DNA from 4 places in the Streptomyces sp. R818 genome. Region 4 is predicted to be linked to each of the others. Evidence: riboswitches for the same ligand, from Rfam matches in the RefSeq annotation. Region 4 holds a riboswitch; each other region holds the start of a gene.
What was found. A riboswitch is a leader RNA that binds a small molecule or an ion and turns the genes downstream of it on or off. The one in region 4 is predicted to bind cyclic di-AMP.

Region 1 (7,059 bases), on a different contig from region 4:
CAGACGCACGACCAGACGCACGACGAGCCGGAACCCGCGGCCGAGTCCGCCACGGAGCCAGAGCTTCAGCCGGCCCCGGACCCGGACCCGGACTTGGGCCCCGTCGCCCCGGAGCCGGAGTCCACACCCCGCGCCCGGACCCGCGCGGCGAACCGTTCAGCCACCCGTTCGAGGCGCCGCACCCCCGCCAAGCGCTCCGCGCTGCTGACGATCGCGGTGCCGTCGGTGTGCGTGGTCGGGGTCGCGGGCATCGCGGCGGCGTCGGTGGGCGGCGGCGGGGACGACGGGGGCCAGGCGCAGGCGGCGTCGGCACCGGACGCGACCGCGGTGAAGCCGTCGGTCGCCAACAACCAGCTGGACACGCAGCTGAAGGATCTCTCCGCGGACGCGGGCGACTTCGCCGACCGGGCGAGCCGCACGCAGGAGCGGATCGACCTGAAGGCGAAGCAGGAGCAGGACCGCAAGAACGCGGCCGAGGAGGCCGCGCGCAAGGAGGCGGCGCGCCCCAAGTTCGCGATGCCGGTGAAACGGCACGGGCTGAGCGCCTACTTCGGGCAGGCCGGCATCAACTGGATGTCCGTGCACAGCGGCATCGACTTCCCCGTCTGGTACGGGACGCCGGTGATGGCGGCGACCGACGGGACCGTGCGGACGCAGGTCAACTCCGCGTACGGGAACATGGCGATAGTCACCGCGAAGGACGGTACGGAGACGTGGTACTGCCACCTCTCCTCCTACACCGTGACGAACGGGCCGGTGAAGGCCGGTGACGTGATCGCGCACTCGGGCGACTCCGGCAACTCCACCGGACCGCACCTGCACTTCGAGGTGCGGCCGAACGGCGGCGCGGCGATCGACCCCCTGCCGTGGCTGCGCAGCCACGGCGTGAACCCGACGTAAAAACGGTCAAAGACCTTCACGACCGTCAAAGACCACCAGGAACCGTCAAAGACCGCCAGAGACCGTCAGAGATCGCTCACAACTTCTCGACCGGCGCGTACCGCAGCAGCAGCCGCTTCGGCTTGGGGTCGCCGAAGTCGATCGTCGCCTCCGCGTTGCCGCCCGAGCCGCCGACGCCGACGACCGTGCCGAGGCCGAACTGGTCGTGCGTGACACGGTCACCGACGGCCAGGGAGACGACCGGCTTCTCGTTGGCGCGGCGGGTGGCGAACGCCGGTGTCGTACGGGAGCGCGACGAGGACAGCGACGCGGCGATGCCGCCACCGATCCCCTTCGTCGAGGGCGCGGGCGCGGAGCCGCCCTTGCGCTTCCACTCCAGGTGCGTGTCCGGGATCTCCTCCAGGAAGCGCGAGGGCGGGTTGTACGAGGGCTGGCCCCAGGCGCTGCGCATGGAGGAGCGCGTCAGGTACAGCCGCTCCCGCGCGCGCGTGATGCCGACGTAGGCGAGGCGGCGCTCCTCCTCCAGCTCCTTGGTCTGGCCGAGGGAGCGCATGTGCGGGAAGACGCCGTCCTCCATGCCGGTGAGGAAGACGACGGGGAATTCGAGGCCCTTGGCGGTGTGCAGGGTCATCAGGGTGATGACGCCGCTGCCGTCGTCCTCCTCGTCGGGGATCTGGTCGGAGTCGGCGACGAGTGCGACGCGCTCCAGGAAGGCGGAGAGGTCGGCACCCCCGGTCTCACCCGCGCCCTCGCCGTCACCCGCGCCCTCGCCGTCGCCCGCGCCCTCCGCGTCCGCCTGCGCGGCCTCCTGCTCGAACTCCAGGGCGACGGCCGCGAGTTCCTGGAGGTTCTCGATGCGCGTCTCGTCCTGCGGGTCGGTGGAGGCCTGCAGTTCGGCGAGGTAGCCGGTGCGTTCGAGGACGGCCTCGAGGACCGTGGCCGGTCCGGCGCCGGACTCGACGATGGTCCGCAGGTCCTCCATGAGCGTGTTGAACCGCTTGACGGCGTTGGTCGAGCGGGCCGCCATGCCGTACGCCTCGTCGACGCGGCGCAGCGCCTGCGGGAAGGAGATCTTCTCGCGCTGGGAGAGCGCGTCGATCATGGCTTCGGCGCGGTCGCCGATGCCGCGCTTCGGCACGTTCAGGATGCGGCGCAGGGGGACGGAGTCCTCGGGGTTCGACAGGACCCGGAGGTACGCGAGGACGTCCCTGACCTCCTTGCGCTCGTAGAAGCGGACGCCGCCGACGACCTTGTAGGGCAGGCCGACGCGGATGAAGATCTCTTCGAAGACACGGGACTGCGCGTTGGTCCGGTAGAAGACGGCGACGTCGCCGGCCTTGGCCTCGCCCGCGTCGGTGAGCCGGTCGATCTCCTCGGCGACGAACTGCGCCTCGTCGTGCTCGGTGTCCGCGACGTAGCCGGTGATCTGGGAGCCCGCGCCCGCGTTGGTCCACAGGTTCTTGGGGCGGCGCGACTCGTTGCGCTCGATGACCGCGTTGGCCGCGCCGAGGATCGTCTGGGTGGAGCGGTAGTTCTGCTCCAGGAGGATCGTCGTCGCGTCCGTGTAGTCCTCCTCGAACTGGAGGATGTTGCGGATGGTGGCGCCGCGGAACGCGTAGATCGACTGGTCCGCGTCACCGACGACGCACAGCTCGGCGGGGTCGGCGTCCTCCCCCTCCGTGGGCCCGACCAGCTCGCGCACGAGGGCGTACTGCGCGTGGTTGGTGTCCTGGTACTCGTCGACCAGGACGTGGCGGAAGCGGCGGCGGTAGTGCTCGGCGACGTCGGGGAACGCGCGCAGCAGGTTGACCGTCGTCATGATCAGGTCGTCGAAGTCGAGGGCGTTGGCCTCACGAAGCCGCGACTGGTACATCGCGTACGCCTGGGCGACGGACTTCTCAAAGCCGTCGGCGGCGGTCTTGGCGAAGTCCTCCTCGTCGATCAGCTCGTTCTTCAGATTCGAGATCTTGGCGCTGAAGGACTTCGGCGGGAACTTCTTCGGGTCCAGCTCCAGGTCGCGGCAGACCAGGGCCATGAGCCGCTTGCTGTCGGCGGCGTCGTAGATCGAGAACGACGACGTGAAGCCGAGCTTCTTCGACTCGCAGCGCAGGATGCGCACGCAGGCGCTGTGGAAGGTGGAGACCCACATCGCGTTGGCCCGCGGGCCCACCAGGGACTCGACGCGCTCCTTCATCTCGCCCGCGGCCTTGTTGGTGAAGGTGATCGCGAGGATCTGGCCGGGGTGCACGCCGCGCTCGGCGAGGAGGTAGGCGATGCGGTGGGTGAGGACGCGGGTCTTGCCGGAACCGGCGCCCGCGACGATGAGCAGGGGCGAGCCGCCGTGCACGACGGCCGCCCGCTGGTTCTCGTTCAGCCCCTCGAGCAGCGCCGCCGGGTCGAGCGCCGGGCGGGGCGCGCCGCCGCGGTAGTACGCGTCCCTGGCCGGGGGCGCGTCGAACTTCCCGCCGAACAGGTCGTCCGGGATCGGCTCGGGCTCCGGTCCTTCGTGCTCGCTGTCGGGCGGCGGCGGGGGCCCATCGGTCCGGTTCTGGAGGCCCGCCAGGAAGCTGTCGTCAAAGAGGCTGCTCATCGCCGTACGAGTCTAGGCCGCCCCACTGACACGCCGCCCCCTCCTTCCGGACACCGCGCCCCGCTGTCGTCAACGTCACGGCGAAAGGCGGCTCCACGCGCGCGTGGAGCCACCCGCGTATGCCGAAGGTCACGAAAATGTATCGGGCATATCGAACAACGTCCTTCACAGCAGCAACACGAGTTGGCTACGGTGCTGCGCGGGCCGTCCGTCCCCACGACCGCGAGCGCCGCGGCGAGCGGGCAGCCCCCGCCGAGTCCCGTACGCCGTGAGGCAGGGAACCGGGGACCCACCGACCTTGGGGTGAATCGGCCCGAAGGCCCGTCGTCGATGTCAGCGGCATCGACAGCGGGCAGCAGGCCGTAGGGCAGCCTTCCGTACGCCCGAACCCGACAGCTAACCCGGTAGGCGGACCACGGAAGGAGTCGCCAGCCTTGGCGTCGCACCGCAAGCCGCGCACGCGCTCCCGGATGACCGGTGGCCTGCGCACCACCCCCGCGGTCGGGATCACGACCGCCGCCCTCACCTCGGTCGCCCTGCTCTCGCAGACCGCGCAGGCAGCGCCCGCGCCGGCGAGGCCGAGCCTCGAAGAGGTGCAGAAGAAGGTCGACAGCCTGTACCGGCAGGCCGAGACCGCCACGCAGAAGTACAACGCCGCCAAGGAGCAGGCCGACAGCAAGAAGCGGCAGGTCGACAGGCTCCTCGACGACATCGCGAAGCGGACCGACCAGATGAACACGGCCCGCCAGGAGCTGGGCCGGTTCGCCGCCGAGCAGTACCGGACGGGCGGGATGAGCGACACCGCGACGATGCTCCTCGCGGACGATCCCGAGGACTACTTCGCGCAGGACCGGCTGCTCAGCCGTATGACGGCCGACCAGAAAAAGGCCGTCGACGACTACCAGGAGCAGCAGCGGGCGACCGCGAAGAAACGCACCGAGGCGCAGGAGAACCTGCGTCAGCTCACCTCTTCGCAGACCGATCTCCGGACGTCGAAGCAGAGCGTGCAGTCGAAGCTCTCCGACGCGCGCGAGCTGCTCTCCAAGCTGACCGCGGAGGAGAAGCGGCGGCTCGCCGCGATCGAGAAGAAGAAGCAGGAGGCGGCCCGCAGACAGGCCGCCGAGCTGGCGGCGAAGCAGAAGGCCGAGGAGGAGCGCGAGCGCAAGGCGGCGGAGGAGGCGGCGGCCCAGGAGCAGGCCGACTCGGGCGCCGGGTCCACGGGGGCCACGGGGTCCACGGGATCGGGCTCGACGGGGTCGGACTCCTCCGGCAGCACCTCGTCCGGTTACGCGGCCAAGGCGGCGCAGGCGCTCGCCTTCGCCAAGGCCCAGGAGGGCAAGCCGTACGTGTGGGGGGCCACGGGCCCGGACTCGTACGACTGCTCGGGGCTCACCCAGGCGGCGTGGAAGGCCGCCGGGATCTCGCTGCCGCGCACCACCTGGGACCAGGTGGAGTTCGGCACGACGGTCGCGCTCTCCGACATCCAACCCGGTGACCTGGTCTTCTTCTACGACGACATCAGCCACGTCGGTCTCTACCTCGGCGACGGCATGATGATCCACGCGCCGAAGCCGGGCGCGTACGTCCGCGAGGAGTCGATCTACTACGACGGCACGTCCTCGATCCACAGCGTCGTGCGGCCCGCCTGACACCGGCCGGGCCGGGTTCGGGCGGTGCGGCACCGCCCGGCCCCCGGCCCCGGAGCACGTGCGGGGCTCAGGTCCAGAGCACGGCGATGAAGATGTTGGCGAGGGTGAGCCCGCCGACGGCCGCGAACAGGCCCTTCTCCGCCTTCTCCTCGTCCCGCTTCACGTAGACGATGCCGAGGATGACGACCAGGATCGCCAGCTTCACGCCGATCTTGATGTTGTTCACGGTGTTGTCGTCGGCCTGGTTGAGGCCGACGAGGGCGACACCGGTCACCAGCATGGTCAGGGCGCCGTGCAGCATCGCCTTGTTGAACCGGGCTTCGCCCCGGCCCAGCGCCGTCATCTGCGTGAGGAAGCCGCCGAGCAGCGCGGCGATGCCGATGATGTGCAGGCCGACGAAGAAATGGATGAGTACGTCCATGGTTGCGGAGCCTAATGGGGTGCTTGTCGCGCTCCGACAGCGGGCGGTGCCGGACAGCGGGCTGTCACTCTCCGCCACCACCCGCAACAAAGGGGGCAGTTGCGAACAATGCGCGGCCGACCCGTGACGCCGAGGTTTAGCGTCCTTGCTCAGGTGACCGGCTCCCCACCGCCGCCCGGGCCAGGGGCGGCAGCCGGACACCACCGCCGAGAAGAGGTCCGGCGGCGACCCGCTCCCCCTGTGCGGGTCGCCGCCGGACGTGCGAGCAGGCGGCAGTACGACCGGAAGGACGTGGCACTTCGTGCCGGCAGCGCATCGCAGGCCCCGCAAGCGTTCGCTCAATGGCAGTACGGTCCGCACCGCGGCCACCCTCGCCCTCGCCTCGGCGGCGTCCGTCACCGCCCTCGACGGCGGCGCGGCGCACGCGGAGCCGGACCTCACCCCCGCCCAGGTGAAGACGAAGGTGGACCGGCTCTACCAGGAGGCGGAGGTCGCCACCGAGAAGTACAACGGCGCGAAGGAGCGGGCCGGGCAGGCCCGCGAGCAGGTGTCCGCGCTGCAGGACGAGGCGTCGCGCAGGACCGACTCCCTGAACTCCCAGCGCCGGCGCCTCGGCGCGGTCGCGGCGGCCCAGTACCGCGCGGGCGGCGTGGACCCGTCCGTCCAGCTCCTCCTCTCCTCGAGCCCCGACCGCTACCTCGACCGGGCGTCGATGGCGGACCGCGTCGGCACACGGCAGGCGTCCACGATCGCGCGCGTCCGCAAGGAGCTGCGCGAGATCGACCAGCTGCGCACGCAGGCGGACGGATCGCTCGCCGTGCTCCGCGCCAAGCAGGCGGAGTTGAGGAAGCAGAAGAAGACGGTGACGGGGAAGCTGGCGGAGGCGCGTGCGCTGCTCGCCCGGCTGACACCGGCGGACCGGGCACGGGCGACGGGCGCCTCCGACCGGGCCTCGCGGTCGGACGTCCGGGGTGCGGCGAGCACGGCCGAGGCGGCCGGCTCCCGTGCGGCGGCGGCGATCTCGTTCGCGCGGGGCGCGCTCGGCAGCCCGTACGTATGGGGCGCCACGGGCCCGGACGCGTTCGACTGCTCGGGGCTCACGCAGGCCGCGTACCGGGCGGCGGGCGTCTCGCTGCCGCGCACGACCTACGCGCAGATCGACGCGGGCACGCGCGTACCGCGCTCTCAGCTCCGCCCCGGTGACCTGGTGTTCTTCTACTCCGGGATCAGCCATGTCGGCCTCTACATCGGCGACGGCCAGATGATCCACGCCCCGAACCCGAGTGCGCCGGTGCGGATCGCGCCGATCGACCAGATGCCGTTCGTGGGGGCAACGCGGGTGGCGTGAGGGCGGACCCGCCGCTTCAGCGACTGACGGGCGTCTCCCGCTCCACCCTCGACAGCTTCTCCGGGTTGCGGACGGCGTAGAGCCCCGTGACGAGACCGTCGTCGATGCGGATCGCGAGTGCGGCGACGAGTTCACCGCCGACGCGGAGCTT
Region 2 (7,059 bases), on a different contig from region 4:
TATCCCGCCTACGCCTGGCTGCGTGAGCACGCGCCCGTGCACCGCACCACGCTGCCGAGCGGGGTCGAGGCGTGGCTGGTCACGCGGTACGCGGACGCCCGGCAGGCCCTTGCCGACCAGCGGCTCAGCAAGAACCCGGCCCATCACGACGAGCCCTCGCACGCCAAAGGCAAGACGGGCATCCCGGGCGAGCGCAAGGCCGATCTGATGACGCACCTGCTCAACATCGACCCCCCGGACCACACCCGCCTCCGCCGCCTCGTCTCGAAGGCGTTCACCCCGCGTACGGTGGCCGAATTCGCACCCCGGGTGCAGGAGCTGACGGACGACCTCATCGACCGGTTCGCGGCGAAGGGCGAGGCCGACCTGATCCACGACTTCGCCTTCCCGCTCCCCATCTACGCCATCTGCGACCTGCTCGGCGTCCCGCGCGAGGACCAGGACGACTTCCGGGACTGGGCGGGCATGATGATCCGGCACGGGGGCGGACCGCGCGGCGGCGTCGCCCGGTCGGTGAAGAAGATGCGCGGCTACCTGGCCGAGTTGATCCACCGCAAGCGCCAGGAGCCCGGTGACGACCTCATCTCCGGCCTGATCCGCGCCTCCGACCACGGCGAGCACCTCACCGAGAACGAGGCAGCGGCCATGGCTTTCATCCTGCTGTTCGCGGGTTTCGAAACCACGGTCAACCTCATCGGCAACGGGACGTATGCCCTGCTCACGCACCCGGAGCAACGTGAGCGACTGCAACGCGGCCTTGCCGTGAACGACACCGCTCTCCTCGCCACCGCCGTCGAGGAGTTGCTCCGCTTCGACGGCCCCGTCGAGCTGGCGACCTGGCGGTTCGCGACCGAACCCCTCACCATCGGCGGACAGTCCATCGCCACCGGCGACCCGGTTCTCGTCGTCCTCGCCGCCGCCGACCGCGACCCGGCGCGGTTCGCGGAGCCCGACACGCTCGACCTCTCCCGCCGCGACAACCAGCACCTCGGCTACGGCCACGGCATCCACTACTGCCTCGGCGCGCCCCTCGCCCGCCTGGAGGGACAGGCCGCCCTGGCAACGCTCCTGACGCGTCTTCCGGACCTCCGGCTCGCCGAGGACCCGGCCGAACTGCGCTGGCGCGGCGGGCTCATCATGCGCGGACTGCGCACGCTGCCAGTGCAGTTCACCCCCGAGCGCACCCGGGCGCACACCCACTGAACCTGACAGTTTCTCAACTTCGTGACTTTCACGTGATCTACGCTGCATCGACTTGTGACAAGCGTTCGAGTCCCGCTACGTTCACCAGTCATCGCGACACAGGCACAACCGGCACCACTCCCGCCACTCCTGTCGCGTGCTGCATCAGTCTCGCGAAAGGCAACCGCATGCTCTCCGGGAACGGTCGTCACCGTCGCCCTCGTCAGGCCCCCGCTCTGGTCGTCGCCGCCGGTGTCACCGGCAGCGCCATCGCGATCCCGCTGCTCGCGGCGACCGGCGCGAACGCCGCCTCCGCCACCACCTGGGACAAGCTCGCCGAGTGCGAGTCCGGCGGGCAGTGGAGCCTCGACGCGGGGGACGGCTACTACGGCGGACTGCAGGTGTCGCAGGAGACGTGGGAGCAGTACGGGGGCCTCGACTACGCCCCGAGCGCCGACGAGGCCAGCAGATCGCAGCAGATAGCCGTCGCCGAGAAGGCGCTCCAGGCCAAGGGGCCCGGCGTCTGGCCGAGCTGCTCCCTCGTGGCCGGTCTGACGCAGAGCGACGACGCGGCCGAGGTGGACCCGGGGGTGAGCGCCTCGCCGCGCCCGTCCGGCCTCGCCCAGTCGCCGCCGGACGCCTCCGGCTCGGCGCGCTCCTCGGATGCGTCGGCCTCGTCGAGTTCGTCCGGCTCCTCGGACACGTCGGGCTCTTCGGACGCGTCGGACTCCGCAGACTCCTCGGACTCCACAAGAGAGAAGAGTCACCAGGACTCGGGCGCGAGTGACGCGTCCGGCGCCGATGAGTCGAGCGCGGTCGGCGGCGACGGATCCGGCTCCGAGGACGGTGGGACGCCCGCCGCGTCTGACACCCCGTCGGCCGGAGCCACCGCCGATACCCGCGGTGACAAGGCGGGCGACGAGCCGAGCGGCACCGCCGAAGGTGACAACTCGGGCAAGTCCGGCCAGACGGACGCCACTTCCACCGTCGACCCGGACGCGTCCTCCGCCGGCCGCCACCGCGGCGACCGCGCCGCCGACGACACCGCCGTCTCCCGCCAGAGTGAGGGTCGTCACGCCTCCCGCGAGGAAGTCCGCTCCGAGGCCGCGTACACGGTCCGCTCCGGCGACAACCTGACGGACATCGCGGACGCGCAGAACATCGACGGAGGGTGGAATGCCCTCTATGACCTCAACAAGAAGACGGTCGGCGCCGATCCGGACCTCATCCTTCCTGGTCAGAGTCTGGATCTTGGCCTCGAAACGGATGAAAAGTAACTGAAAATTGGGGCGGGTTGAGGCGCCTATGTCCGCTTTTGCGAGAGTGAGACATGAGTCTCAAACACCCTGATCGTCTTTGAAATCGGGCGGATCGACTGCTTAACGTCGTCACCGCTCGCCACAGCGGGCCCCGACGGACGTCACGCCGAATCCTGCCAACGTCCGTACGGGAACAGTCGACGCGTAAGCGCCGTAGGCAGGAGCGGGGGACCCAAGGTAAGTGCCGGGAAACCGGCTTGGGGTTAAGCCGCGCACTAGGTTGCGCGCCGGACACTCACTGGTCCGCACCCGACAGCTCACCTCGTAGGCGTCGGTGAGGGGATTCCTTCATGCTGCTTTCCAGCAAGGGCAAGCACCGCCGCCCGTCCAAGGCCGTCCGTGTCGCCACGCTCGCCGGTGTCGCCGGTGCCGCCGTCGCCGTTCCGCTGATGGGTGCCACGGGCGCCTCCGCCGCCTCCACCTCCGAGTGGGACCAGGTCGCCTCCTGCGAGTCCGGCGGCAACTGGTCGATCAACACCGGCAACGGCTACTACGGCGGTCTGCAGTTCTCCGCCTCGACGTGGGCCGCGTACGGAGGCACCGCCTACGCGTCCTCCGCCGACCAGGCGTCCAAGGCGCAGCAGATATCGGTCGCCGAGAAGGTCCTCGCCTCGCAGGGCAAGGGTGCCTGGCCGAGCTGCGGTGTGGGCCTGTCCGGCGCCTCCACCGGCAACTCCGCTCCGGTCGAGTCGCAGTCCTCGCAGCAGCCGCAGCAGCAGGAGCGCTCGGAGTCCTCGACGACGACCCGCTCGCAGCCGCGTCAGCAGCCGCAGCAGCAGGCTCAGCCGCAGCAGGAGACCAAGAAGGACACCGTCACCACCCCGACCGGCAAGAAGGTCGAGAAGGGCGACGGCGAGTACAAGGTCGTCACCGGCGACACCCTCAGCAAGATCGCCGAGGCGCACGGCACCAACTGGCAGAAGGTGTTCAAGCTCAACAAGGACATCGTCGCCGACGCCGACCTGATCTACCCGGGTCAGCAGCTGCACCTCAAGTAAGACCCTTGGAGCACGACGACTCGGCATCGGCGGATGCCGGGCCGGCGCTCGCAACGGCCGCTCGCTCCGGCGACCCCCGTTCCGCCGCATCTGCGCGGCGGAACGGGGGTCGCCGTCTTTGTTCCGTTAAGAAACATTTCGCTATCGGCGTTGTCCACAACACGGGCGGTCGACTGGCTGATGCCCCTGGGCCGGTTAGGCTCAGGGTGCGGGCCACGCCGTCCGCACAGTTGTGTCACATCCCAGAAGGAGATGCTCGTGCCGTCCATCGACGTCGTCGTAGCCCGGGAAATCCTGGACTCCCGAGGCAACCCCACGGTCGAGGTCGAGGTCGGCCTCGACGACGGCAGCACGGGTCGTGCTGCTGTCCCGTCGGGCGCCTCCACCGGTGCCTTCGAGGCCATCGAACTCCGTGACGGTGACCCCAACCGTTACCAGGGCAAGGGCGTCGAGAAGGCCGTCCTCGCCGTCATCGAGCAGATCGGCCCGGAGCTGGTCGGCTACGACGCCACCGAGCAGCGCCTGATCGACCAGGCGATGTTCGACCTGGACGCCACCGACAACAAGGGCTCGCTCGGCGCCAACGCCATCCTGGGCGTCTCCCTCGCCGTCGCGCACGCCGCGTCCGAGGCCAGCGACCTGCCGCTCTTCCGCTACCTGGGCGGTCCGAACGCGCACCTGCTGCCCGTCCCGATGATGAACATCCTGAACGGCGGGTCGCACGCCGACTCCAACGTCGACATCCAGGAGTTCATGATCGCCCCGATCGGCGCGGAGTCCTTCTCCGAGGCGCTGCGCTGGGGCACCGAGGTCTACCACACCCTCAAGAAGGTGCTGAAGACCAAGGGCCTGTCCACCGGCCTCGGCGACGAGGGCGGCTTCGCCCCGAACCTGGAGTCGAACCGCGCCGCGCTCGACCTCATCCTCGAGGCGATCAAGGAGGCCGGTTACGTCCCCGGCCAGCAGGTCGCGCTCGCGCTCGACGTCGCCGCCTCCGAGTTCTACAAGGACGGCGTGTACGAGTTCGAGGGCAAGCAGCGCTCGGCCGCCGAGATGACCGAGTACTACGCCGAGCTGGTCGACGCGTACCCGCTCGTCTCCATCGAGGACCCGCTGTTCGAGGACGACTGGGCCGGCTGGAACACCATCACCGAGAAGCTCGGCGACAAGGTGCAGCTCGTCGGCGACGACCTGTTCGTCACCAACCCGGAGCGCCTGGCCCGCGGCATCGAGGAGAACTCGGCCAACGCCCTGCTCGTCAAGGTCAACCAGATCGGTTCGCTGACCGAGACCCTGGACGCCGTCGAGCTGGCCCAGCGCAACGGCTTCAAGTGCATGATGTCGCACCGCTCCGGTGAGACCGAGGACGTCACCATCGCCGACCTCGCCGTCGCCACCAACTGCGGTCAGATCAAGACCGGCGCCCCGGCCCGCTCCGAGCGCGTCGCCAAGTACAACCAGCTCCTGCGCATCGAGGAGATCCTGGACGACGCGGCGGTCTACGCCGGCCGCTCGGCCTTCCCCCGCTTCAAGGGCTGACCGTCCCCGGCGCCGCAGTTCCGTACGTCCCCGCACTCGGTCCCGTACCGTGTGCGGGGACGTACGCACGTAGGCAGCCGGACGGCTGGAACGGGGAGGCGACAGGCGAATGCCGGGAAAGGTACGGAGCAGAGGCCAGAGCGATTCGGCCCGCTTCTCCACCGCCACCCGCCTGCGCGTGCTCGGCGAGCAGACGGCCGAGCGCGTCTACCGCTCGCAGAACAAGCGCCAGGCCCGCCGCTCCCGGCTCACCGGGCGCGCGGCCCTGCTCGCCCTCGTCGTCTGCACCCTCGTGGTCGCCCTCGCCTACCCGATGAGGCAGTACGTGTCCCAGCGCGGCGAGATCGCGGACCTGCAGCGCAAGCAGCAGGAGGCGAAGGACCGCGTCGAGCGGCTGCGCGACGAGAAGGCGCGCTGGCAGGACGACGCGTACGCCGAGCAGCGGATCCGCGAGCGGCTGCACATGGTCATGCCCGGGGAGACCGGGTACGTGGTGCCCGACCCGCGCGCCACCGAGGACGGCCGGGACGAGCAGGGCGCGGCCGACCGCCCCTGGTACTCGAACGTCTGGGACGGCGTCGACAAGGCCGACCGCGCGAACTGACCACCACCGTCACCCCGCCCCACAAAGTGAAAGACAGGCATGGAAACGCCCCCGCCCCAGACCGAGCCCACCGCGCCCACGGACGCCGACATCCACGCGTTCAAGGAGCAGCTAGGCCGCCCGCCGCGCGGCCTGCGGGCCATCGCGCACCGCTGCCCCTGCGGCAACCCGGACGTCGTCGAGACGGCGCCGCGCCTGGAGGACGGCACGCCGTTCCCGACGACGTACTACCTGACGTGCCCGCGCGCGGCGTCCGCCATCGGCACCCTTGAGGCCAACGGCGTGATGAAGGAGATGACGGAGCGGCTCGCGACCGACCCGGAGCTCGCGCGCCAGTACCGGGCCGCGCACGAGGACTACCTCGCCCGCCGTGACGCCATCGAGGTCCTGGAGAACTTCCCGAGCGCGGGCGGCATGCCGGACCGCGTGAAGTGCCTGCACGTGCTCGTGGCGCACTCGCTGGCGGCCGGTCCGGGGGTGAACCCGCTGGGCGACGAGGCGATCGAGATGCTGCCGGAGTGGTGGCGGAAGGGCCCGTGCGTGACGCCCTGCGGTCTGCCCGAGGGTGACGCGTGGGAGGTGGACGCCTCCGAGGACGGCTCCGGACACTTCGCCTTCCGCCCCCTGGACTCCGGCGCGGAGCCCGGTGCCGCTGAGCGGGAGGGCAAGTGACCAGGGTCGCCGCCGTCGACTGCGGTACGAACTCCATCCGGCTGCTCGTCGCGGACGCGAACCCGGAGACGGGTGAACTCGTCGACCTGGACCGGCGCATGACGATCGTCCGGCTCGGCCAGGGCGTCGACAAGACGGGCCGGCTCGCGCCCGAGGCCCTCGACCGGACGTTCGCGGCGTGCCGCGAGTACGCCGAAGTGATCAAGGAGCACGGGGCCGAGCGCGTCCGCTTCGTCGCCACGAGCGCGTCCCGCGACGCCTCGAACCGGGACGACTTCGTCCGCGGCGTCCTGGACATCCTGGGCGTCGAGCCCGAGGTGATCACCGGGGAGCAGGAGGCGGCGTTCTCCTTCACGGGTGCGACGAAGGAGCTGACGGGCCGGGCCGACCTGGACACGCCGTTCCTGGTGGTGGACATCGGCGGCGGCTCGACGGAGTTCGTGGTCGGCGACGAGGCGGTGCGCGCCGCGCACTCCGTCGACATCGGCTGCGTACGGATGACCGAGCGGCACTTGGTCGCCGAGGACGGCACGGTCACCGATCCGCCGGCCGCCGCGCAGGTCGAGGCGGTCCGCGAGGACGTCGTGGCGGCCCTGGACCGGGTGGCGGAGCTGGTCCCGCTGGCCGAGGCCCGCACCCTCGTCGGCCTGGCCGGTTCGGTGACGACGGTGGCGGCGCTCGCGCTCGGCCTCACCGAGTACGACTCGGCCGCGATCCACCACTCCCGCGTCTCCTACGAGAAGGT
Region 3 (7,059 bases), on a different contig from region 4:
GGCGGGCAATCTCCTCGTCCGTGAGGGTCAGGTCCGCCACCGCGAGCAGCGCGGGCAGCTGCTCGACCGTGCGCGCGGACGCGATCGGCGCGGCCACGGTGGGCCGCGCGGCGAGCCAGGCCAGGGCGACGGTGGCGATCTCGGCGCCGTGCTCCTGCGCGATCTCGTCGAGGGCGGTGAGGACCTTCTGGCCGCGCTCGGTCTCCAGGTGCTTGGCGGCGCCGCCCGCGCGCTGGCTGTCCACCTGGACGCCGGGCCGGTACTTGCCGGTCAGGAAGCCGGAGGCGAGCGCGTAGTACGGGACGGCGGCGAGCCCGGCGCGCGAAGCGATGTCCTGGCGGCGGCCCTCGTAGGTGTCGCGGGAGACGAGGTTGTAGTGCGGCTGGATGGCGACGTAGCGGGCGACGCCCTCGCGGTCGGAGAAGTCGAGGGACTCCTGGAGGCGGTCCGGCGAGATGTTCGAGACGGCGATCTCGCGCACCTTGCCCGCCGTCACCAGCTCGTCGAGCGCGCCGATGATCTCCTCGACGGGGATCGACTCGTCGTCGTCGAAGTGCGTGTAGTACAGGTCGATGTGGTCGGTGCCGAGGCGGCCGAGGGAGGCGTCGGCGGCGGCCTTGATGTTGGCGGCGTGCAGGCCCTTGAAGTCGGGGTGGCGGGCGACCTTGGTGGCGATGACGACGTCGTCGCGGTTGCCCCGCGCCCTGAGCCACTTGCCGATGATCGTCTCCGACTCGCCGCCGTGGTTGCCCTCGATCCAGGCGGAGTACGAGTCGGCCGTGTCGATGAAGTTGCCGCCGCCGGCGGTGTAGGCGTCGAGCACCTCGAAGGAGGTGGCCTCGTCGGCGGTCCAGCCGAACACGTTGCCGCCGAGGGCGAGCGGGAAGACCTCCAGGTCGGAGGCGCCGAGCTTGCGCAGGGGAGAAGAAGTCATGCCGTCATTCAACGCCCCTGCGGAAGCGGGTGTTCCGTCAGGCGCGCATCAGAGTGCCAGACCCTTGCCGCGCAGCCAGGCCGCCGGGTCGACGCCGGTCGCGTCCCCGCCGGGGTGGACCTCCAGGTGGAGGTGGTCGCCGGTGACGTTGCCGGTGGCGCCGACGCGGCCGATGACGTCGCCGGTGGAGACCTTCTGGCCGACGCTGACGTTGAGCGAGGACTGGTGGCAGAACCACAGCTCGGTGCCGTCGTCGAGGGTGAGGATCGTGCGGTAGCCGTACGCGCCCGCCCAGCCGGCCTCGGTGATGGTGCCGCCGTGGATGGCGTAGATCGGCGTGCCGGTGGGGGCGGCGAAGTCCAGGCCCGTGTGGTAGCCGGAGGACCAGAGCGAGCCGGGCTGTCCGAAGGTGCCGGTCAGCGTGTAGGAGGCGACGGGGAGCTTGTAGCTCTTGGCCAGCTTGGCGAGGCGCTCGGCCTCGGCCTTCTTCTTGGCCTCCTCCTCCGCCTTCTTCTTCTCGGCGGCGGCCTTGGCCTCGGCCTTCTCCCGCTTCGCTGCGGCTTCCTCGGCGGCCTTCTTCGCGGCGGCCTCCTCGGCGGCGGCCTGCGCCTTGGCGTCGGCGGCGTCCTGCTGCGTCTCGGCCTGCTGCATGATGCGGGCGCGCAGCGCCTCGCCGGCGTCCGACTGCCCGCCGCTCATGGCGGTGAGGGGCGCGGCCTCCGCGGCTTCGGCAGGGGCGTCGTCGGCCATCAGCGCGCTCACGCCGGGCAGCGACTTCGCCTCCGGCAGGGCGTCCGTGACCGCCGAGAGGTCGGGCATGGATATCTGGACGGCGGGCTTGCCGCCCTGCGCGGTGGCGATGCCGCCCGCGCCGACGGCGGCGATCACGCCGACGCCGAGGACCGTGGAGCTGCGCGCGAGGCCGCCGCGCTGCCGGGCCACGCGGTGCTTGCCGCGGACGGGGCGGACGGACTCCTCGGTGGGGTTCCACTCCTCGAAGCTCGTGCGCGGGGCGGCGTAGTCGCCGTCGGCCGGCTGGGCGGGGTACCCGGAGAGTTCGGGGGCAGGACGGTTCGACGCCACGGGGGCGCTCTCCTTTCCTTCCTTCTCGCCTACCGGGTTAGCTGACGGGTTCGGAGCAGGAAGGTCTCCTACGAGCACGGTCCGGCGCCCGGAAAGCGTCGGAACGATGCCTGATTCACCCCAAGTTGGTGGTTCCCCGGCTCCCTTGCGGGATTAGGCGCGTGCGCACGGAGCCGTCGCTTGTGACGGCTGGGACGACCGCGCTGCGTTATCGAACGTTAATAGACAGCGGACAGTAATTCCAAGCCGTTCTAGCCCCGTTAAACCTGACAGTTTCTGACGTAGTGTCAATTGTTATGCGCAGCGACGCCGTTCGGTCACCCCTGGTGATGTCGATCAAGAACAGCGGTCAGGGACGGCGTACGGCGAGCAGCGCCATGTCGTCGCTGGCGCCGCCCCCGGTGTGCAGGCGCACCTCGTCGGCGAGCGTCACGAGGAGCTCGTCGGGCCCCGGGAAGACGCGTCCGGCGAGCCGGGCCGCCGGATCGTAGAAGACCCCCTTCGTGTCGCGCGCCTCGGAGAGCCCGTCCGTGTAGAGCAGCAGCGTCGCCGCGGGCGGGAACTCCGCCTCGGTCGCCCGGTCCGGCCAGGAGCCGAGCTCGCCGAGGCCGAGCGGGAGCGCCGCCTCGGCGGGGCTGATCACCCGGACCTGCCCGTCGCCGTGCAGCACGATCGGCTCGGGGTGGCCGCGGTTGAGGACGCGCAGGAGGTCGCCGCCGTGCGGGATCTCCGCGAGCACGGCGGTGGTGAACCCCTCGAAGTCGTCGATGCCGCGCCGCCGCGACCCCTCCCGGGCCAGCGCCCGCTCCAGGCGCTGGGCGACCGCCTCCAGGCTGTCCTCCTGCTCGGCGGCCTCCCGGAACGCCCCGATGACGACGGCGACGGCGGCGACCGCGCCCATGCCCTTGCCGCGGACGTCGCCCACGACTATCCGTACGCCGTGCGGGGTGTCCTGCACCGCGTACAGATCGCCGCCGATGAACGCGTCGGCCTGCGCCGCCTCGTACCGCGCCGCGATGGCGAGGCCGCCGATCCGTCCGGCCGGCCGCGGCAGCACCGCGGACTGGGCCGCCGCCGCGATCTGCCGCGCGGACGCCAGCTCCTCGTCGCTGCGCCGCTTGATCCGGTTGAGGAAACAGGCCAGGACGCAGACGGTGGCGACGGTCGCCATCTCCGTCCAGACGCCGCTGTGGAACGCCGTGTATCGGAGGTGTACGGCGACGATGGCGCCGATCGAGGCGACCCCGGCCGCGATGGTGCTGCCCAGCGAAAAGAACGGCGCGGCGACCAGCGGCGCCGCGCTGAAGAGGGGCGAGCCCGCGAACCCGGACGGCGTGCAGTACTCGTAGACCGCGCCGCCGATGATCAGCAGCAGGGGCAGGATGCGCAGGAAGAAGGGCGTGCCGGGGGCGTCCGCCGGATGCCTGTGCCGCCCTCCTCGCTGCCCCACCACGTGTCTCCTGCCGTCCGCGCCCGCTGTCCGGCGTCTCACCAAAGGGTTCCCGGGGAGGGGGCCGGGGGGCGACCGGTACTGCTCCGTCCGGGTCAGCCGCGGAATCGGGGCGGGACGCGCCGGGAAACGGAACGAGGCCGGAATCTCGGAAGATTCCGGCCTCGGCCTTCAGTAGCGGGGACAGGATTTGAACCTGCGACCTCTGGGTTATGAGCCCAGCGAGCTACCGAGCTGCTCCACCCCGCGTCGGTGAACACCACACTACGCCATCAGGGACGACGAATGCCAATCGCACCCGTGTCCGGCGCCTCGGGAGTGGCGTTAAGAGGACATGACCTCAACTCGACGAGTCCTCACCGCTGCCCTCCTCGCCGTCGGTGCCACGGCGATCGTGGCCCCTGCGGCGCAGGCCGACACCACGCCCCAGGCGGCGGGCAACATGATCTCCCCGACCGCGATGCTGGACGCGGTCACCACCATGGCCATCCCGGCCGAGCACCGCCGCGAGGTGCCGCGCACCGCCGAGCAGCTCCAGGGCATCCACCAGCTGAACAAGCTGAACGAGCTGCACCAGATCACGGACCTGGTGGCGCCGGTCACCGGCCTGCTCAGCGCGTAGCGGCACCCGCACCAGATATCCGGAAACGCCTGAGGGGCGGTTGCCTGACGCAGCCGCCCCTCAGGTGTGTCCGCGCCACAACAAAGTTGGGCCGCCCAAGTGGGCGGCCCAACGCGTGCGGCGTGCGGATCAGCCGTTGCCGTTTCCGTTGCTGGAGAGGATCGGAATGTCCTCCAGGATGTGCGACAGCGCCTCGTCGCCCTTGCGCTGCGACGAGTTCTCGACGCACTGCTGGTTCTGCGGGGACGTCAGGATGTCCTGGACACCGACGTTGACCAGACCCACGACGTTCTGGATGTCCGCCTTGGCGGGCAGACCGATGCAGGGCTTGTTGAGGGAACCCTGGATGAGCGCCATCTGCGGGCTCATGTTGCCGTACGTCGCCGAGTTTCCGTACGACTGCGACGCGTGGTTACCGCTGAACGCGGTGGTGCCGTTGTCGTCGCCGTTCGCCAGCGCCTGGGGGGCCGCCGCCGCGGAGATGCCGACGAGAGACGCGGTGACGGCTGCGGCCGCCACGGCCTTTTTCAACATGAGAGATTCCCCTTCAGTTGTTTCAGAGAGCATCCGTACCAACTACGCGCGAGCCGGTTTGGTTGTCCGCATTCACTCGGATGGCGGTACGTATGCCGTACGAACAGCCAGACTCTCGGCACAACGGGTGAACCTGCGAAACCATCCGGAGCCCGGGGAGTTGTTCCTTTCGCAGTAACCGGTGCCTGTCAGAAAAGGAACTGAAAAAAATGCTCAAGAAGGCAATGGCCGCAGCCGCGGTCGCCGTGTCCGTGGTCGGCATGTCCGTGGCGGCTGCGCCCTCGGCGCTCGCGAACGGCGACGACAACGGCACCGCCGCGGCCAGCGGCAACGGCGCCCAGCAGGCATTCGGCAACTCCTCGACCGACGGCGACATGAGCCCGCAGCTCAGCCTGGTCCAGGGTTCGCTGAACAAGCCCTGTGTCGGCCTGCCGGTCAAGGCGGACGTCCAGAATGTCGTGGGCCTGGTCAACGTCGGCGTCCAGGACATCCTGACGTCTCCGCAGAACCAGCAGTGTGTCGAGAACTCGACGCAGAGGAAGGGCGACGAGCCGCTGTCGCACATCCTGGACGACATCCCGGTCCTCTCCTCGAACGGCACGCAGAACCACTGAGTCTCTGCGCACCCTGCCCGGGCCGTCCGCGTCGTATCGCACGCGGGCGGTTCGGGCCTTTTTTACCGGGCGCCGTTCCGCTTCGTCGCCCGGTCGGCACAGTTTCCTCAGCCGGTGCCGGCTCGTTTGCTTCGCGGAGTCCCAGAAACTTCCTCGGTAAAAGGAGAAAAGCATGTCCTTGAAGAAGAGCGTCACGATCGTCGCCGGTGCCGTCATGGCCTTCGGTATCGCCGCCCCGGCGTTCGCCGACGCCGGTGCGCAGGGTGCGGCCGTGAACTCCCCGGGTGTCATCTCGGGCAACAACGTGCAGGCCCCCATCCACATCCCGGTCAACGTCTGCGGCAACACCGTCGACGTCATCGGTCTGCTGAACCCCGCTTTCGGCAACCCCTGCGCCAACGACTGACGCTCGACCGCGCGGTGTGTGACCCGGCCGACCCCGGTGCCTTCCGGCACCGGGGTCGGCTTCGAATTGAAGCGGGAGAGGAAGAACAGTGAGGCAGGCACTGAGAATCGGGGCCGTGACGGTCGTCGCGGCGACCGGCATTCTGTCCGTGCCGGCGACGGGCGCTCTCGCCCAGTCGGGCGATCAGGGACGAGCGAGCGGTTCTCCCGGTGTGCTGTCGGGCAATTCGGTGCAGATTCCGATCACCATCGGCGCCAACGCGTGCGGCAATGCGGCCGACGCGGTGGGCGGACTGAACCCGGCGACGGGTGACGCGTGCGGGAACGGTGCGCGCCCGGGCCTGCCGTCCCCGCCCGGCCAGGAACGAAGCCAGGAACGCAGCCAGGAGCAGAGCCAAGGTCAGGGGCAGGGCCAGGGCCAGGAGCGGCAGCGGCCGGACGAGCCGCCCCGCGAGCCGCAGGAGGCTCCGGGCGCGCCGCCGTCGCGGCCCAGGTCGGTGCCGGGGGCACAGGACGTACGCGAGGAGCCAGGGACGGCGGTCCGTGCGGAGGCGGACGGGGAGCGGCTCGCCGAGTCGGGGTCCATGGAGGGCCTGACGGCCGCCGCGGGCGCCGGGGCCGGGCTCGTGCTCGCCGGTGCTGTCCTCTACCGCAGGACCCGGAGCGGTGCGCTGCGGCGGTGAGGCCGGGCCGGGAAGAGCAGCCTGAGCGCTCTTCCCGGCCCACAGAGGAGGCCGTGGTGAAAGCTGCCTACCAACGGCGTGACGCCGACGGCTGGGAGGAAGGCAGCGCGGCCCTTCTCATGACAGCCGACAGTCGACCACCGAACCGGGGCCTTGGATGCACCGGTTCACCCGTTTGCCAGGCACTTCACCCCAATGGGGCCGGAAGCGGCATATGCGCGACCCTGCCCCGACTGCCGCGCCAGGTACCGCTCGACCCCGGTGACCAGGGCGGGCGCGGTGTACGTCGCCCCGTGCACGAACCGCATCGCGGGGCCGTAGTCCGGGGTCGTGACGAGGCCCGCGAGGAAGAGCCCCGGGTAGGCGGAGGCGAAGCCGCGGCCGACGCGCGGGGTGTGGGCGAGGCTCGGGGCCAGCATGTGGCGGACCCGGGGCGCGAGGACCGTCATCCGGGCGCAGGTCGCCCGGAACCCGGTCGCCGCGATGACGTGGTCGGTCTCGAACTCCTCCAGGCCCTGCGTCGTACCGACGGTGCGCAGCCGCAGCCGCCCCGCCGACGGCAGCGCGTCCACGATGGTGCGGCCCATGCGGAGGTCGACGGCGGCCGCGTGGACGCGGTCCCTGACCCACCAGGCGCCCGCCGGGCCGAGGGCGGACTCGGCGATGGCGGCCCGGGTGCGCTCCGGCAGCCGTCGGAAGGCGCCGGGCCGCTCCGAGTAGAACCAGTTGCGCCA
Region 4 (7,059 bases):
CATCGTGCTGCTCGGGACGCCGATCGACGACACGTCGGCCAACGACGTGATGGCCCAGTTCATGCACCTGGAGTACGCGGCGCCCGACCGCGACATCTCGCTGTACATCAACTCCCCCGGCGGCTCGTTCAGCGCGATGACGGCGGTCTACGACACGATGCGATACGTCAGTTGCGAGGTGGAGACGGTGTGTCTCGGGCAGGCCGCGTCCGTCGCCGCCGTGCTGCTCGCGGCCGGGGCGCCGGGCAAACGCCTGATGCTGCCGGGCGCCCGCCTGGTGCTCGACCAGCCGGCGCTGCCCGAGCCCGCGCGGGGCCAGCCCACCGATCTGGAGATCCAGGCCCGCGAGATGGTGCGGACGCGTGAGCGGCTCGAGGAGCTGCTCGCGCGCCACACCGGGCAGGAGCGGGAGCGCGTCAGCCGGGACATCGAGCGGGACACCGTGCTCGACGCGCGGCAGGCGGTGGAGTACGGCCTGGTGGACCGGGTCGTGCGGAACCGCGGGAGCGTGCCCGGCGCGCAGGCCGGGCGGTGACCCGCCGGTGTTCCCGCCCGAACTTCCGCCCCTGCCCGCCCTGACCCGCGCCGAGTGCGCGCTCGTGGACAGCTATCTGGCGGTGGTCGACCTGCTCGCCCGTATCAATCCGGCGCGCGGCGAGGACACGTACCGGGGGCTGCGCGCGGCGCAGGCGCTGGTGAGCCGGGCGACGGAGCTGCGCGAGGCGCTCGAACTGATGCACCGAAGGGGTGAGAGCGAGGTGCACGCCGCAACCCTGGAGCGGGCTCTGCGCGTCCTCGACGGTGAGAGGCGCACTCAGCGGATCACTTTGCCGCCTGAGACGGTCGCGTGAGGTCATCGAAGGTCGAGTTCGGTCAACCGCGGTCGGTCGAGGTCCCCTTCGGTCGCTTTCGACACGAACGGTCGGCGCCCATACCGAAACGGCCCAGATGGTGGACCGCCGAACAGCCTAGATTCCCGTACGTCGACGAGGCGGCCCGAGTTGCGCTCCGGCCGTACGCGCACAGCGGAATCAGGCGTTCCGTGCCTGGTGCGCGCGTGGTCGGGGGTCGTTGCCGGGGCTCGAAAGGCGCACTGTCCACCTGAACGGGTCAAGCGTGAGGAGCCTCACTTACCGCCGGTTCAACTCGGATTCCACCCCACATGTGCGTGAAGATCCCTTCGACGACGACAAGCCCCCGCCGCCGCGGCGGGGCGGTCCGTGCGGACGCCGAGTCCTGCCGCCGTACGGATGCCAGGTCGACAGAAGTGCATCGGCAGGAGTGGAGGACCCAGGCACGACGGGCCACCGGCCCACCTTGACGAAGGTGGTGTCCGAGCGGCCCTTGGGGTGAAGCCGCGCACGCGGCCGGGCATCTTCGCCTGCCCGAACCCGACAGGTCATCCTTCACAGGCGGCTGACGAAGGGTTGCGCATGACTGCGCTCAATCGTGTTCCGTCGCTGCTGACCCGGGCCGGCACCGCGTCGGCCCTCACACTGGCGGTCGCCGGTGCGGGGCTGATGGTCCCCGGCACCGCGTCCGAGGCAGCGGCGGCCACGGCCTCGACCAAGGCTCTGAAGGTCGCGGCCTCGAAGAAGGGTGCACCGTACAAGTGGGGGGCTTCGGGCCCGCACTGGTTCGACTGCTCGGGGCTCACGCTCTACTCGTTCAAGCGGGCGGGGAAGAAACTGCCGCGCACCGCGGCCCAGCAGTACAACAAGACCCGTCATGTCTCCGCGTCCCACCGCAAGACAGGTGACCTGGTCTTCTTCCATTCGGGCCGGAGCGTCTACCACGTCGGCATCTACGCCGGGAAGGGACGCATCTGGCACTCGCCGAAGACCGGTGACGTCGTGCGGCTGCAGAAGATCTGGACGAAGAGCGTCTGGTACGGCCGGGTGCGCTGAGCGCGCCCTTGCGTGACACCGTGGGGGCGGGCCTGGCGCCGGGCACGTCCCCACACCCACGCGCACACGTGTGACCCGGCCACACCGCCTCAGCAGGCGGTGCCGCGGCGGGACACGCCGCCGTTGAGCCCGGTGATCCACGGCAGCGAGATCCATACGGTCTTGCCGCCCTCCGCCGTGGGCGCGACCGACAGGCGTCCGCCGCACTCCGCGGTGAGGCTGCGGACGATCACCATGCCCCGCCCGTTGTCCTGCGCGACGGCGGCGGGAAGTCGCTTGGGATAGCGCGGGTGGCTGTCGGTGACGCCGATCCGCAGCTGTTCGTCGCGTTCGAGCTCCACGTCGATGGTGAACGTGGGCGACTGGCCCAGGGTGTGCTGCACGGCGTTGGTCGCGAGCTCCGAGACGATCAGGCGCACCGTGTCCGCCGCGTCGGTGTCCCCCGGCAGCCCCCACTCGGCCAGCACGGTGCTCACGTACCGGCGGGCGGCGGAGACCGAGGCGGCGGTGCTCGGCAGCGTGACGGATGCTTCCTGGTGGTCTGCCATGGCGACGTCGTCCCTTTCCCACCGGGGCCGCACCTGCGACTCTGGCGGTGCGCTGGCGTGCGGCCTCCGACTTCTGCTTCGCGCCAGACTGCCATCTGGATGCCCTCCGGTGCTGACGATCCCGCGAGAAATGCATATATCTGTCGCTCGATGCGGTGAACTCTGCGACGGTAGACCGTATTTGGGCGCGCGCACACCGGTTCCTCTACCGTCTGCTCAAAGGCCGTGCTGATCGGGATGGGAAGGAGCCCGGTGACGCGGCCCGTGGAGCGTTGAGGAGTCGGCATGAAGTACGGTCCCGCGGTGCGTCGTCGCAAACTCGGTTCGGAGCTGCGCGCGTTACGAGTCCAGGCCGGTCTGACGAGCGGCCAGGCGGCCCGGCTCGTCGGCTGGCACCAGTCGAAGGTGAGCCGGATCGAGACAGGACGCAGCGGCGTGAAAGCGTCGGACGTGCTGCGGTTGCTCGACGCGTTCGAGACAGCCGATCCGCACCGGCGCGACCTCGTCGTGGCGCTGGCCGGTGCGGAGGATACGGGCGGTCAGCACTGGTGGCAGGCGTACCGGGGGCTGCTGCCGCCGTCGTACCGCGACTTCATCAGCCTGGAGTCGCAGGCGTGCCGGATCCGGACGCTGGAGACGAGCGTGGTGCCGGGGCTTCTGCAGACACCCGAGTATGCGCGCGCGGTCACACGTTCCGTGCTGCCGGACTCGCCCGACTCACATGTCGAGGCGCTGGTCGAAGTGCGGCTCGCACGTCAGGAAGTGCTGCGGGCGCAGCCCCCGTTGCAGTTGAGCGCGGTGCTCGACGAAGGGGTATTGCGCCGCGAAGTGGGAGGACCGGGGATTCTGCGGCGGCAGGTGGCACACCTGGCCGAGGTGGCACATATGGAACATGTCCGGATTCAGGTGCTCCCATTCTCCGCGGGTGGCCACATCGGCCTCACCGGCCCTTTCGTTGTGTTTTCATTTCCGAACACTTCTGATCTGGATGTGGTTGTTCTCGACCATTTGACGAGTAGCCTCTACCTGGAACGGAAAGAAGACCTCACGGCGTACACCGACGCCTTCGATGCTCTTCTCCTCCGTGCCATGTCACCCGAGGACTCGTTGGAATTCATCGCACAGATCGCCGGATAACGAGGACGAGGACGCCGACACCTCGCCCCCGCCCGGCACTGCGAAGGGGGCACCATGAATGCACTGCCTCGGCATGTTCCTTCCGTTCCCTCAAGCTCGTCGCTGAGCGGCGCGCGGTGGCGGCGCAGCAGCCGCAGCACCGGCGCCAACAACTGCGTCGAGACAGCCCCCCTGACCTCGGGGCACACGGCCGGACTCGTGGGTGTCCGCGACTCCAAGAACACCGCGGGACCCGCGCTGCTGTTCGCCCCCTCCGCATGGGAGGGGTTCATCGACTCCTTACGGTGAACGCGCCGGTCGGAGCCGTGCGGCTGATCACCCGAACCGCCTCGCCGAGCTGTTCACCGGTGAGGTCGGCGCGGGCGGTCAGCCGCAGCCGTGAGACGCCGTCCGGCACGGACGGCGGACGGAAACATCCCACCGACAGACCTTCCGCACGACACTCCGCGGCCCAGCGCACCGCCTCGTCCGGTGACGGGGCCCGCACCGAGACGACCGCGGCGTCCGGCCGCACCGCCGACAGGCCTTCGGCGGTGAGCAGTTGGTGCAAGGTGGTCGCCACTTCGCGGGCGCGGTCCGCGCGGTGCGGCTCACGGCGCAGCAGACGCAGGGCGGCCAGCGCCGCCCCGGCCGCGGCGGGCGCGAGGCCGGTGTCGAAGATGAACGTACGGGCCGCGTTGACGAGGTGCTCGATGACGTGCGCCGGGCCGAGGACCGCGCCGCCCTGACTGCCGAAGGACTTGGAGAGGGTGACGGTGACCACCGTGTCCGGGGCACCCGCGAGCCCCGCCGCGTACGGGGCGCCGCGGCCGCCGGGACCGAGCACGCCCAGACCGTGCGCGTCGTCGACGAGCAGCCCCGCCCCGAACTCGCGGCACATTACGCCCAGTTCGGTGAGCGGCGCCCGGTCCCCGTCGACGGAGAACACCGTGTCCGAGACCACGACGGCCGGTCCTTCGTGGGCGGCGAGGGCCTTGCGGACGGCGGCCGGGTCGGCGTGCGGCACGACCTGGGTGGTGGCGCGCGCGAGCCGGCAGCCGTCGATGAGCGAGGCGTGGTTCGCGGCGTCGGACACGATCAGCGCACCGTGCGGGGCGAGCGCGGTGACGGCGGCGAGGTTCGCCGCGTAGCCGGACGACAGGACGAGCGCGGCCTCGGCACCGCAGAACCCGGCCAGTTCGCGCTCCAGTTCGGCGTGGAGTTCGGTGGTGCCGGTGACCAGGCGGGAGCCGGTCGCGCCGCCTCCCCAGCGGCGCGCGGCCTCGGCGGCACCCGCGACGACCTCGGGGTGCCGGGCCAGGCCCAGATAGTCGTTGCTCGCGAGGTCGAGGAGCGGGGAGTCGGCCGGGCGCGGACGCACCGTGCGGACGAGCCCGGCGGCTTCGCGGGCGCGGCGCTGCTCGTCGAGCCAGCCGAACGCCCGCGTGGAGCTAGTACCCATGACTCCCTCTGCTGGTGGATGCGCGGGTGGAACTCACGTAGATGCTTTTGCAGATGCTTTTGTAGGTAATGCACAGACCCTAGTCGCCTCGCCACCGGGTCACGGTGTGGTAATACCCACACGTCGAACGCAGTCCTTTGTACGAAGTCTCCTTTCGCCGGGGCGGCCCGATAGGCAAGGATCAGGCGCCATGGACCTGCTGAACACGCTGGTGGACAAGGGGCTGCGGCGCGAGCCGCCGAGCCGTGAAGAGGCGCTCGCCGTGCTGGCGACGTCGGACGAGGACCTGCTCGACGTGGTGGCGGCGGCCGGGAAGGTGCGCCGTACGTGGTTCGGGCGCCGGGTCAAGCTGAACTACCTGGTCAACCTGAAGTCGGGGCTCTGTCCCGAGGACTGTTCGTACTGCTCGCAGCGGCTGGGCTCCAAGGCGGAGATCCTCAAGTACACCTGGCTGAAGCCCGACGAGGCGTCCAAGGCGGCCGCCGCCGGGGTCGCGGGCGGCGCCAAGCGGGTGTGTCTCGTGGCGAGCGGGCGCGGCCCGACGGACAACGACGTGGAGCGGGTCGCGAAGACGATCGACGCGATCAAGTCCGAGAACGAGGACGTCGAGGTGTGCGCCTGTCTGGGGCTGCTCTCCGACGGGCAGGCGGAGCGGCTGCGCGGGGCGGGCGCGGACGCCTACAACCACAACCTGAACACGTCCGAGGCCACCTACGCGGACATCACCACGACGCACACGTATGCGGACCGGGTCGACACCGTGCGCAAGGCGCACGCGGCCGGTCTGTCGGCGTGCTCCGGGCTGATCGCCGGGATGGGCGAGAGCGACGAGGACCTGGTCGACGTCGTGTTCGGCCTGCGCGCCCTCGACCCGGACTCGGTGCCGGTCAACTTCCTGATCCCCTTCGAGGGGACGCCGCTGGCCAAGGAGTGGAACCTCACGCCGCAGCGCTGCCTGCGCATCCTCGCCATGGTCCGCTTCGTCTGCCCGGACGTGGAGGTGCGGATCGCGGGCGGGCGCGAGGTGCATCTGCGCTCGATGCAGCCGCTCGCCCTGCACATCGCCAACTCCATCTTCCTCGGCGACTACCTGACCAGTGAGGGGCAGGCGGGCAGGGCCGACCTGGAGATGATCGCGGACGCCGGGTTCGAGGTGGAGGGGGCCGGTGAGGTGACGCTGCCCGCACACCGGGCGGGTGGCTGCGGGTCCGCGTGCGCCGGGGACGGTGCGGAGGTGACCGCGGACGTGGCGGCCGAGGGGGCGGCCGAGGTGCCCGCGGCGCGGACCGATCTGGTGGCCGTACGGCGGCGGGGCGCGGGGACGGATGTCGCGCCGAATGCCTGACGCACGTGTGACCGAGTTGCTCGCGCTCGACCGGCAGCACGTGTGGCATCCGTACGGGCCCATGCCGGGCCGCCAGGAGCCCCTCGTCGTGGAGTCGGCGGCCGGGGTGCGGCTGCGGGTCGCCGGGCACGGGGAGCTGGTCGACGCCATGTCGTCCTGGTGGTCGGCGATCCACGGCTACCGCCACCCCGCGCTCGACGAGGCGGCGCGCGGGCAGCTTGAGCGGATGAGCCATGTCATGTTCGGCGGGCTCACCCATGAGCCCGCCGTGCGGCTCGCGAAGCGGCTCGTCGACATGACACCGGACGGCCTGGAACATGTGTTTCTGGCCGACTCCGGGTCGGTCTCGGTCGAGGTGGCCCTCAAGATGTGTCTGCAGTACTGGCGCTCGCTCGGCCGGCCCGGGAAACGCCGGCTCCTCACGTGGCGCGGCGGGTATCACGGCGACACCTGGCAGCCGATGTCCGTGTGTGACCCCGAGGGCGGGATGCACGGGCTGTGGGCCGGGGTGCTGCCGGAGCAGGTGTTCGCCGACGCGCCGCCGTCCGCGTACGAGGAGTCGTACGCGGAGGGGCTGCGGGAGCTGGTCGGACGGCACGCGCACGAGCTGGCCGCGGTCGTGGTCGAGCCCGTGGTGCAGGGGCGGGCGGGATGCGGTTCCACTCCCCCGCGTATCTGCGG

Region 1: it holds a riboswitch for cyclic di-AMP, as region 4 does, so the genes downstream of both, N5I75_RS24670 (C40 family peptidase) here and N5I75_RS30810 (C40 family peptidase) in region 4, are expected to answer to the same signal.
Region 2: it holds a riboswitch for cyclic di-AMP, as region 4 does, so the genes downstream of both, N5I75_RS17560 (transglycosylase family protein) here and N5I75_RS30810 (C40 family peptidase) in region 4, are expected to answer to the same signal.
Region 3: it holds a riboswitch for cyclic di-AMP, as region 4 does, so the genes downstream of both, N5I75_RS26485 (M23 family metallopeptidase) here and N5I75_RS30810 (C40 family peptidase) in region 4, are expected to answer to the same signal.

The regions. Positions count from the first base shown of each region.
Region 1 covers NZ_JAOCNE010000010.1:131,292-138,350, forward strand. The annotation lists gene N5I75_RS24660 (peptidoglycan DD-metalloendopeptidase family protein) at 1-900, shown strand, start outside; gene pcrA (DNA helicase PcrA) at 977-3,490, opposite strand; cyclic di-AMP (ydaO/yuaA leader) riboswitch at 3,731-3,916, shown strand; gene N5I75_RS24670 (C40 family peptidase) at 3,925-5,139, shown strand; gene N5I75_RS24675 (hypothetical protein) at 5,207-5,560, opposite strand; gene N5I75_RS24680 (C40 family peptidase) at 5,862-6,908, shown strand; gene N5I75_RS24685 (RNA polymerase sigma-70 factor) at 6,925-7,059, opposite strand, start outside.
Region 2 covers NZ_JAOCNE010000006.1:258,907-265,965, forward strand. The annotation lists gene N5I75_RS17550 (cytochrome P450 family protein) at 1-1,203, shown strand, start outside; gene N5I75_RS17555 (transglycosylase family protein) at 1,371-2,459, shown strand; cyclic di-AMP (ydaO/yuaA leader) riboswitch at 2,641-2,787, shown strand; gene N5I75_RS17560 (transglycosylase family protein) at 2,792-3,499, shown strand; gene eno (phosphopyruvate hydratase) at 3,758-5,038, shown strand; gene N5I75_RS17570 (FtsB family cell division protein) at 5,148-5,642, shown strand; gene N5I75_RS17575 (DUF501 domain-containing protein) at 5,682-6,314, shown strand; gene N5I75_RS17580 (Ppx/GppA phosphatase family protein) at 6,311-7,059, shown strand, end outside.
Region 3 covers NZ_JAOCNE010000012.1:27,210-34,268, forward strand. The annotation lists gene N5I75_RS26480 (aldo/keto reductase) at 1-934, opposite strand, end outside; gene N5I75_RS26485 (M23 family metallopeptidase) at 983-2,017, opposite strand; cyclic di-AMP (ydaO/yuaA leader) riboswitch at 2,029-2,187, opposite strand; gene N5I75_RS26490 (PP2C family protein-serine/threonine phosphatase) at 2,367-3,467, opposite strand; tRNA gene N5I75_RS26495 (tRNA-Met) at 3,643-3,716, opposite strand; gene N5I75_RS26500 (hypothetical protein) at 3,802-4,089, shown strand; gene N5I75_RS26505 (rodlin) at 4,219-4,623, opposite strand; gene N5I75_RS26510 (rodlin) at 4,833-5,237, shown strand; gene N5I75_RS26515 (chaplin) at 5,410-5,643, shown strand; gene N5I75_RS26520 (chaplin) at 5,759-6,325, shown strand; gene N5I75_RS26525 (NAD(P)-binding domain-containing protein) at 6,493-7,059, opposite strand, start outside.
Region 4 covers NZ_JAOCNE010000013.1:302,275-309,333, forward strand. The annotation lists gene N5I75_RS30800 (ATP-dependent Clp protease proteolytic subunit) at 1-535, shown strand, start outside; gene N5I75_RS30805 (hypothetical protein) at 543-851, shown strand; cyclic di-AMP (ydaO/yuaA leader) riboswitch at 1,242-1,430, shown strand; gene N5I75_RS30810 (C40 family peptidase) at 1,434-1,907, shown strand; gene N5I75_RS30815 (ATP-binding protein) at 1,997-2,455, opposite strand; gene N5I75_RS30820 (helix-turn-helix domain-containing protein) at 2,741-3,592, shown strand; gene N5I75_RS30825 (DUF397 domain-containing protein) at 3,647-3,880, shown strand; gene N5I75_RS30830 (8-amino-7-oxononanoate synthase) at 3,861-5,033, opposite strand; gene bioB (biotin synthase BioB) at 5,224-6,378, shown strand; partial or broken gene N5I75_RS30840 (adenosylmethionine--8-amino-7-oxononanoate transaminase) at 6,371-7,059, shown strand, end outside.